DNA from 2 places in the Romboutsia ilealis genome. Region 2 is predicted to be linked to the other one. Evidence: a T-box and tRNA genes for the amino acid it is inferred to sense, from the RefSeq annotation. Region 2 holds a T-box; the other holds one or more tRNA genes.
What was found. A T-box is a leader RNA that pairs with one kind of tRNA and senses whether it is charged. The one in region 2 lies ahead of CRIB_RS00835 (valine--tRNA ligase), so its partner is inferred to be a tRNA-Val.

Region 1 (3,393 bases), 260 kb from region 2:
TGGAGAATAAAAAGAAAATAATTAACCTTTAATTTATATTATTTCAAAGAATTGTAGTCAAATTCAAATAAATTAATTAAATATTTACAATTGATAAAATCCAGGAATTTGATGCTTATAATAAAATTAAAAATATATTATATATAGATATTTATTTTACATGTTGGCGTGCTTCTTGAAAAAGAGGTCCTAACGAAAACACTAACAGATTATTTAAAAATTTTATCCTAAAAGATTTGATTTTTCTAATAACTCAAAAATAGTTTAATTTTGTAGTAAATATAATAAAGAATATACCTCTCTAATACTTTAAATATAAAATACCTCCAAAAATCTCCTCTTCAACATACACATAAAGTGTTACACTTGTAATAATAGCAATTCTCTAATTTTTATCTTATTACTTATTTTGTTGTACGTTGGTTAGTATATAAAATATAAGTATATGTATTTCTATCTTTATAAATATAATATAAAAGGCTACAGTATTTCTGCTGTAACCCTTTTGTTTATGTATATTAATTATAAATTTTATCTAACCTACCTTAAAACAGCTTTAAAAAAATTGTATATCTTGTTACTATTAAACATACATTATAATATTCATTTGTTAATTGATAATACTTCGTCTTTTGTATATTTATAGTTTTGATTAACAAATCTCAATATTTTCATATAGATTACTTTTACTTATATCTACTAATATAATCAATCTATTTAGATCCCTAATTAATCAACTTGTGTTAATAATCTCCTAGTTATATCTGAAAGCTTTAATTCTCCTAACTCTAAATGAGCCATCGCTAATACTGATTTTATAGTGTTATCCGAGTTATCCCATTTATACGCCCTAGCATTTATTATAACATCTTCTGGCATATATTCTTCTAATTCCATAGCTAGTTCATCAGATAACGTCATATACTCATCAAATAACTCTTCTTCATTTAATTCATCTAATTCATAATTTTCTTTTATAACTTCATTTAATAAATCTACATTTATACTTACTTGATATGCAAGTGTATCTTCTCTTTTACTTCCTTTTGTTAAATCTTTTTCTACATTAAAATCACTATTATTTTCTATAATATCTTTTATCTCACTGCTATCAATTATTTCATTTCCAAAAACTATGTACAAAATATCATCTCCTCTTAAATTATTTAGCTATTGCTTCTATTAAGGATTCTTTTAAAGATTTCTTTATTCCCTTTTCTTTTGCAATCTTTATTAAATATCTGTATCTAGATTTTTTAGCTTCTAAATTATATATTGCAACATCTACTAATTCTGGTTCACTAACTAACTGGAAAAATTTTTCAGCCGTTATTACATCAGCTTGAGCTTTTTTTATTTCTTTAATTATATTCTCTTTTTCTAATTCTTTTTCAATCTTTTTTTTAGCGCTCATATTATATCCTCCTAAACTCATATATATATGAATTTAGACACATTTAATACTTTATATACATTATTTAGAAGTTAATCTAGTAAGTTATTTTTATATTAAAAAACCCCTAGTGAATTATCACTAGAGGTTAAACACTGGTGGGATTAACAGGGCTCGAACCTGTGACCCCCTGCTTGTAAGGCAGGTGCTCTCCCAGCTGAGCTATAATCCCGGATCTTTTATGGTGCGCCCAAAGGGACTCGAACCCCTAACCTTCTGATTCGTAGTCAGACACTCTATCCAGTTGAGCTATAGGCGCATTTGTTAATAGTGGAGGCGACACCCAGATTCGAACTGGGGATCAAGGAGTTGCAGTCCACTGCCTTACCACTTGGCTATGTCGCCATACTAAATAAAAATTGGGGTGGATAATGAGAGTCGAACTCACGACCTCCAGAGCCACAATCTGGCGCTCTAACCAACTGAGCTATACCCACCATATATTGGTCGAGGTGGAGGGACTCGAACCCCCGGCCCCATGGTCCCAAACCACGTGCGCTACCAAACTGCGCTACACCTCGAAGTACTTATTTTAAATTAATATGGTGGACCATCAGGGACTCGAACCCCAGACCTACCGGTTATGAGCCGGGCGCTCTAACCAACTGAGCTAATGGTCCACATTAATTTGGTAGCGGTAACAGGAGTCGAACCTGTGACCTTTCGGGTATGAACCGAACGCTCTAGCCAACTAAGCTATACCGCCATAATAAAATGGTGCCCAGAGGCGGAATCGAACCACCGACACGGGGATTTTCAGTCCCCTGCTCTACCGACTGAGCTATCTGGGCATTTGGCGGAGAGGGTGGGATTCGAACCCACGGTGCCGTTAAGCATCACTGGTTTTCAAGACCAGCTCCTTAAACCACTCGGACACCTCTCCACTTGGTGATCCATCCGCGACTCGAACGCGGGACACCCTGATTAAAAGTCAGGTGCTCTACCGACTGAGCTAATGGATCAAATATTAACTTGGCAGGGGATGCAGGACTCGAACCTACGCATGTAGCAGTCAAAGTGCTATGCCTTACCGACTTGGCGAATCCCCTAAATAAAGTGGTGAGCGCACAGGGATTCGAACCCCGGACACACGCCTTAGAAGGGCGTTGCTCTATCCAGCTGAGCTATGCACCCACATTATTTTTTGGAGCGGGAAACGAGATTCGAACTCGCGACTTTCACCTTGGCAAGGTGACGCTCTACCACTGAACTATTCCCGCATGATAAAAGTAAAGTGGTGCGGATGAAGGGAGTCGAACCCCCACGCCGTAGGCGCCAGATCCTAAGTCTGGTGCGTCTGCCAATTCCGCCACATCCGCATTTTACTTCATATATAGTTGGTGGAGGATGGTGGATTCGAACCACCGAAAGCAATGCTAACAGATTTACAGTCTGCCCCCTTTGGCCGCTCGGGAAATCCTCCACGTGGAGCTGGTGATAGGAATCGAACCTACAACCTGCTGATTACAAGTCAGCTGCTCTACCGTTGAGCCACACCAGCATATATTGGCGGGAATAACAGGACTCGAACCTGTGACCCATTGATTAACAGTCAATTGCTCTACCAACTGAGCCATATTCCCGCGTATTTAATTAAGTTGGCGACCTGGAAGGGACTCGAACCCTCGACCTCCAGCGTGACAGGCTGGCATTCTAACCAGCTGAACTACCAGGCCGCAAATGGTGGGACTAACAGGGCTCGAACCTGTGACCCCCTGCTTGTAAGGCAGGTGCTCTCCCAGCTGAGCTATAGTCCCATAAGTTTAATCTGGAGCGGGTGAAGGGGATCGAACCCTCACAGCCGGCTTGGAAGGCCGGAACTCTACCATTGAGCTACACCCGCATATTTAATTTATATAGTTGGTGGAGGATGGTGGATTCGAACCACCGAAAGCAATGCTAACAGATTTACAGTCTGCCCCCTTTGGCCGCTCGGGAAA
Region 2 (3,393 bases):
GCATCAGCTCCGTATTGGTCTATTACTTCTAATGGATCTATACCATTTCCTAAAGATTTACTCATCTTTCTACCTTCAGAGTCTCTAACAAGTCCATGTATTAATACATGCTTAAATGGAGTTTCTCCCATACAGAACATTCCTGCAAATGCCATTCTTACTACCCAGAAGAAGATTATATCATATCCAGTAACAAGTACACTTGTTGGATAGTAGTAATTTAATTCTTCTGTATTATGTGGCCATCCTAATGTTGAGAAAGGCCATAATGCAGAAGAGAACCATGTATCAAGTACATCTTCATCTTGCTTGAAGTGAGTATGTCCACACTTACATTCTTTTGGCATTTCTTTAGCAACCACTACTTCACCACATTCTTGACAGTAGTAAGCAGGTATTTGGTGACCCCACCATAATTGTCTTGATATGCACCAATCTCTTATGTTTTCTAACCATTGAGTATAAGTTTTATCAAATTTATCAGGTACGAATTGTAAATCCTTATTTCTAAGTATTTCTAAAGCTGGTTTAGCTAATTCATCCATCTTAACGAACCATTGATCTGATAATCTTGGCTCAACAACAGTTTTACATCTATAACAAGAACCTACATTATGGTTGTGGTCTTTTATAGCTATTAAGTATCCTGCTTCATCTAAGTCAGCTATAAGTTGCTTTCTGCACTCATATCTATCCATACCTTCGTACTTACCAGCTAACTTATTCATTGTTCCATCTTCGTTCATTACATTTATCTTTTCAAGATTATGTCTTTGACCTACTTCAAAGTCGTTAGGGTCATGAGCTGGAGTCATTTTAACTGCTCCTGTACCAAACTCTAAATCTACATAATCATCAGCAACTATTATAAGTTCTCTTCCTATTAACGGAAGTATTGCATGCTTACCTACTAAGTGCTTGTATCTTTCATCTTCTGGATTTACAGCTATACCAGTATCTCCTAACATTGTTTCAGGTCTAGTTGTAGCTATTTCTAAGAATTCATCACTACCTGCTATTGGGTATTTTATGTGATAGAACTTTCCATCATGCTCTTCATGCTCAACTTCAGCGTCTGATAAAGTTGTTTTACAATCTGGACACCAGTTTATTATTCTGTTTCCTCTGTATATTTGACCTTTTTCATAAAGTTTCACAAAGAACTCAGTAACAGCTTCGTTACATCCTTCGTCCATTGTAAATCTTTCTCTATCCCAGTCACAAGAATCTCCTAACTGTTTCATTTGGTCTACTATTTTTCTACCAAATTCATTTCTCCAGTCCATAGCTCTCTTTAAGAATTCTTCTCTTCCTAATTCGTACTTTGTTTTTCCTTCTTGCTCTTTTATTCTTTCAACAACCTTAACTTCTGTTGCTATAGAAGCATGGTCAGTTCCTGGTTGCCATAATGTTTCATATCCATCCATTCTCTTCCATCTTACAAGTATATCTTGTAAAGTATGGTCAAGAGCATGTCCCATATGTAATTGTCCTGTTATATTTGGCGGTGGAAGCATTATTGTAAATGGCTTCTTATTTGGGTTTGGCTTAGATTTAAATAAACCATCTTCAACCCACTTTGAATATAATCTTGATTCAAAGTCTTTTGGATTATACGTTTTTGGTAAATTAGTATTTTCCATTTCATTTCCTCCTTAGTTTTATGTAATAAATTACTTTGTTTCATATTTATTAGTGAAATCTATTTTACTCAAATATATTGAGCATAAAAAAGAGCCCTTCATCCCATAAATAAGGACGAAAAGCTCGCGTTACCACCTTAATTCCATGTTTATATATTTACTGTATAAATAAATAATAAAATCATGACTCTCAATAGATTTTATCGATTCTCACCGTCTAAACTTACTATTATTTCAGCCTAGAAACTCCGAAGCTACCTTCTGTAAATCTATACTTGGAAAATCTTTCAGCCTATGAACTTTCCTCTCTTTTAGCAGTATTTACATACTCCTCTTCATCACAGTTTTATATTTAATTTATTTTTAATTATATCTAATTAACATTATTATTGTCAATTACTTATGATAATATATGTACTTTTTAAATATATTTATTATAAGTTTTGGCTCCAAAAATTCATTGCTTCCTTATCTTCTGTTATTGGAAGTATTTGATATCCTCTTTCCTTTAATACCATTATAATATACTCTAAGGCTTCAACCGTTTGCTTTTTCTCATGCATTAATAAAACTAAATCATCTTTATTTCTTCCATTTAATAGAACATTACTTACAATATTGTCAGTTGTCGATTTCCAATCTTCTGTATCCAAGTTCCAATCCCATACTAAAAATCCATTTTCAACTAATATTTTATATGATTCTTCTGGCGTATAAGGTTTACTGCCATATGGAATTCTTATTAGATTTGATGTTTCACCTGTTATTTCCTTAAATGTGTCCCTACATATAGAAAACTCTTCAAGAGTAGATTTTGGTGTTTTATATAATGTTTCTACATCATGACTTACGCTATGAAATCCAACTCCATGCCCCTCTTGTTGTATCCTTATAACTTCATCTTTATATGTATTCATGTTTCTATTTATCATAAAAAAAGTTGCCTTAACATTATTTCTATCTAATATATCTAATATCTTATCAGTGTAGTTCGATGGTCCATCATCAATAGTTATATAAGCTACCTTATCATAATTTATATCAGAATCCTTTTTTGAATTTTCTAAAACCTTATTCATTATTTCGGTTATAGTATTAGTTTTTATACTTCTATATACTTCATTATCATAATAACTTATATCATTATCTTTACTTATAAACATATTTTTAATTAATCCTACAAATAATAATACTATTAATAACAAAGTAAATGCTAATTTGTAACTCCCCTTAAAATTATATTTCATCCCCAAATACTCCTTCTTTAATTTATAACATTGATCATCTGTATAGTTTAAAATTTCTATTGAAAGTTTTTAATATTTTGTTTTTCTACTACCTATCTACACGCTCTAGTTCCATCAAAATATAATCCTATAAATGAAACTTTAGCTTTAGGATTTAAAATATTTATCATTCTTCAATAGATTTACTACTAGGTATAAACTTAAACTTGTCTGATATAGCATCTAGACTACATTTTGATATACCTCTTCATAAGCACTACATATCTCATTCTCATTACAATAATTATGCTTGTCTCTTGCTAAATATGCTTAATTTATTTTTTTTTCTTCACAATGGGTACATGTATTAGATAAAATACTTATAATATGGGTTGGCTTTACTTCATTTAGATTTAGAACTTCGTATAACATATACTTAATGTCTACATCATACTTATATATTGGATTTAGGATAATTATAATTCATATTAAATCAATTATTAATTTTACTAATTTTTTTAAAT

Region 1: it encodes a tRNA-Val, which carries the amino acid that the T-box ahead of CRIB_RS00835 (valine--tRNA ligase) is inferred to sense. The anticodon was not compared.

Annotation. Positions count from the first base shown of each region.
Region 1 covers NZ_LN555523.1:2,503,032-2,506,424, reverse strand. The annotation lists gene CRIB_RS12105 (hypothetical protein) at 730-1,143, opposite strand; gene CRIB_RS12100 (DUF2508 family protein) at 1,163-1,414, opposite strand; tRNA gene CRIB_RS12095 (tRNA-Val) at 1,550-1,625, opposite strand; tRNA gene CRIB_RS12090 (tRNA-Arg) at 1,636-1,712, opposite strand; tRNA gene CRIB_RS12085 (tRNA-Cys) at 1,725-1,798, opposite strand; tRNA gene CRIB_RS12080 (tRNA-His) at 1,814-1,890, opposite strand; tRNA gene CRIB_RS12075 (tRNA-Pro) at 1,898-1,974, opposite strand; tRNA gene CRIB_RS12070 (tRNA-Ile) at 1,997-2,073, opposite strand; tRNA gene CRIB_RS12065 (tRNA-Met) at 2,083-2,159, opposite strand; tRNA gene CRIB_RS12060 (tRNA-Phe) at 2,169-2,244, opposite strand; tRNA gene CRIB_RS12055 (tRNA-Ser) at 2,248-2,336, opposite strand; tRNA gene CRIB_RS12050 (tRNA-Lys) at 2,340-2,415, opposite strand; tRNA gene CRIB_RS12045 (tRNA-Gln) at 2,427-2,502, opposite strand; tRNA gene CRIB_RS12040 (tRNA-Arg) at 2,511-2,587, opposite strand; tRNA gene CRIB_RS12035 (tRNA-Gly) at 2,599-2,673, opposite strand; tRNA gene CRIB_RS12030 (tRNA-Leu) at 2,689-2,772, opposite strand; tRNA gene CRIB_RS12025 (tRNA-Tyr) at 2,792-2,876, opposite strand; tRNA gene CRIB_RS12020 (tRNA-Thr) at 2,880-2,954, opposite strand; tRNA gene CRIB_RS12015 (tRNA-Asn) at 2,961-3,036, opposite strand; tRNA gene CRIB_RS12010 (tRNA-Asp) at 3,053-3,129, opposite strand; tRNA gene CRIB_RS12005 (tRNA-Val) at 3,135-3,210, opposite strand; tRNA gene CRIB_RS12000 (tRNA-Gly) at 3,223-3,296, opposite strand; tRNA gene CRIB_RS11995 (tRNA-Tyr) at 3,315-3,393, opposite strand, start outside.
Region 2 covers NZ_LN555523.1:180,177-183,569, reverse strand. The annotation lists gene CRIB_RS00835 (valine--tRNA ligase) at 1-1,643, opposite strand, end outside; T-box leader at 1,752-1,994, opposite strand; gene CRIB_RS00830 (polysaccharide deacetylase family protein) at 2,078-2,890, opposite strand.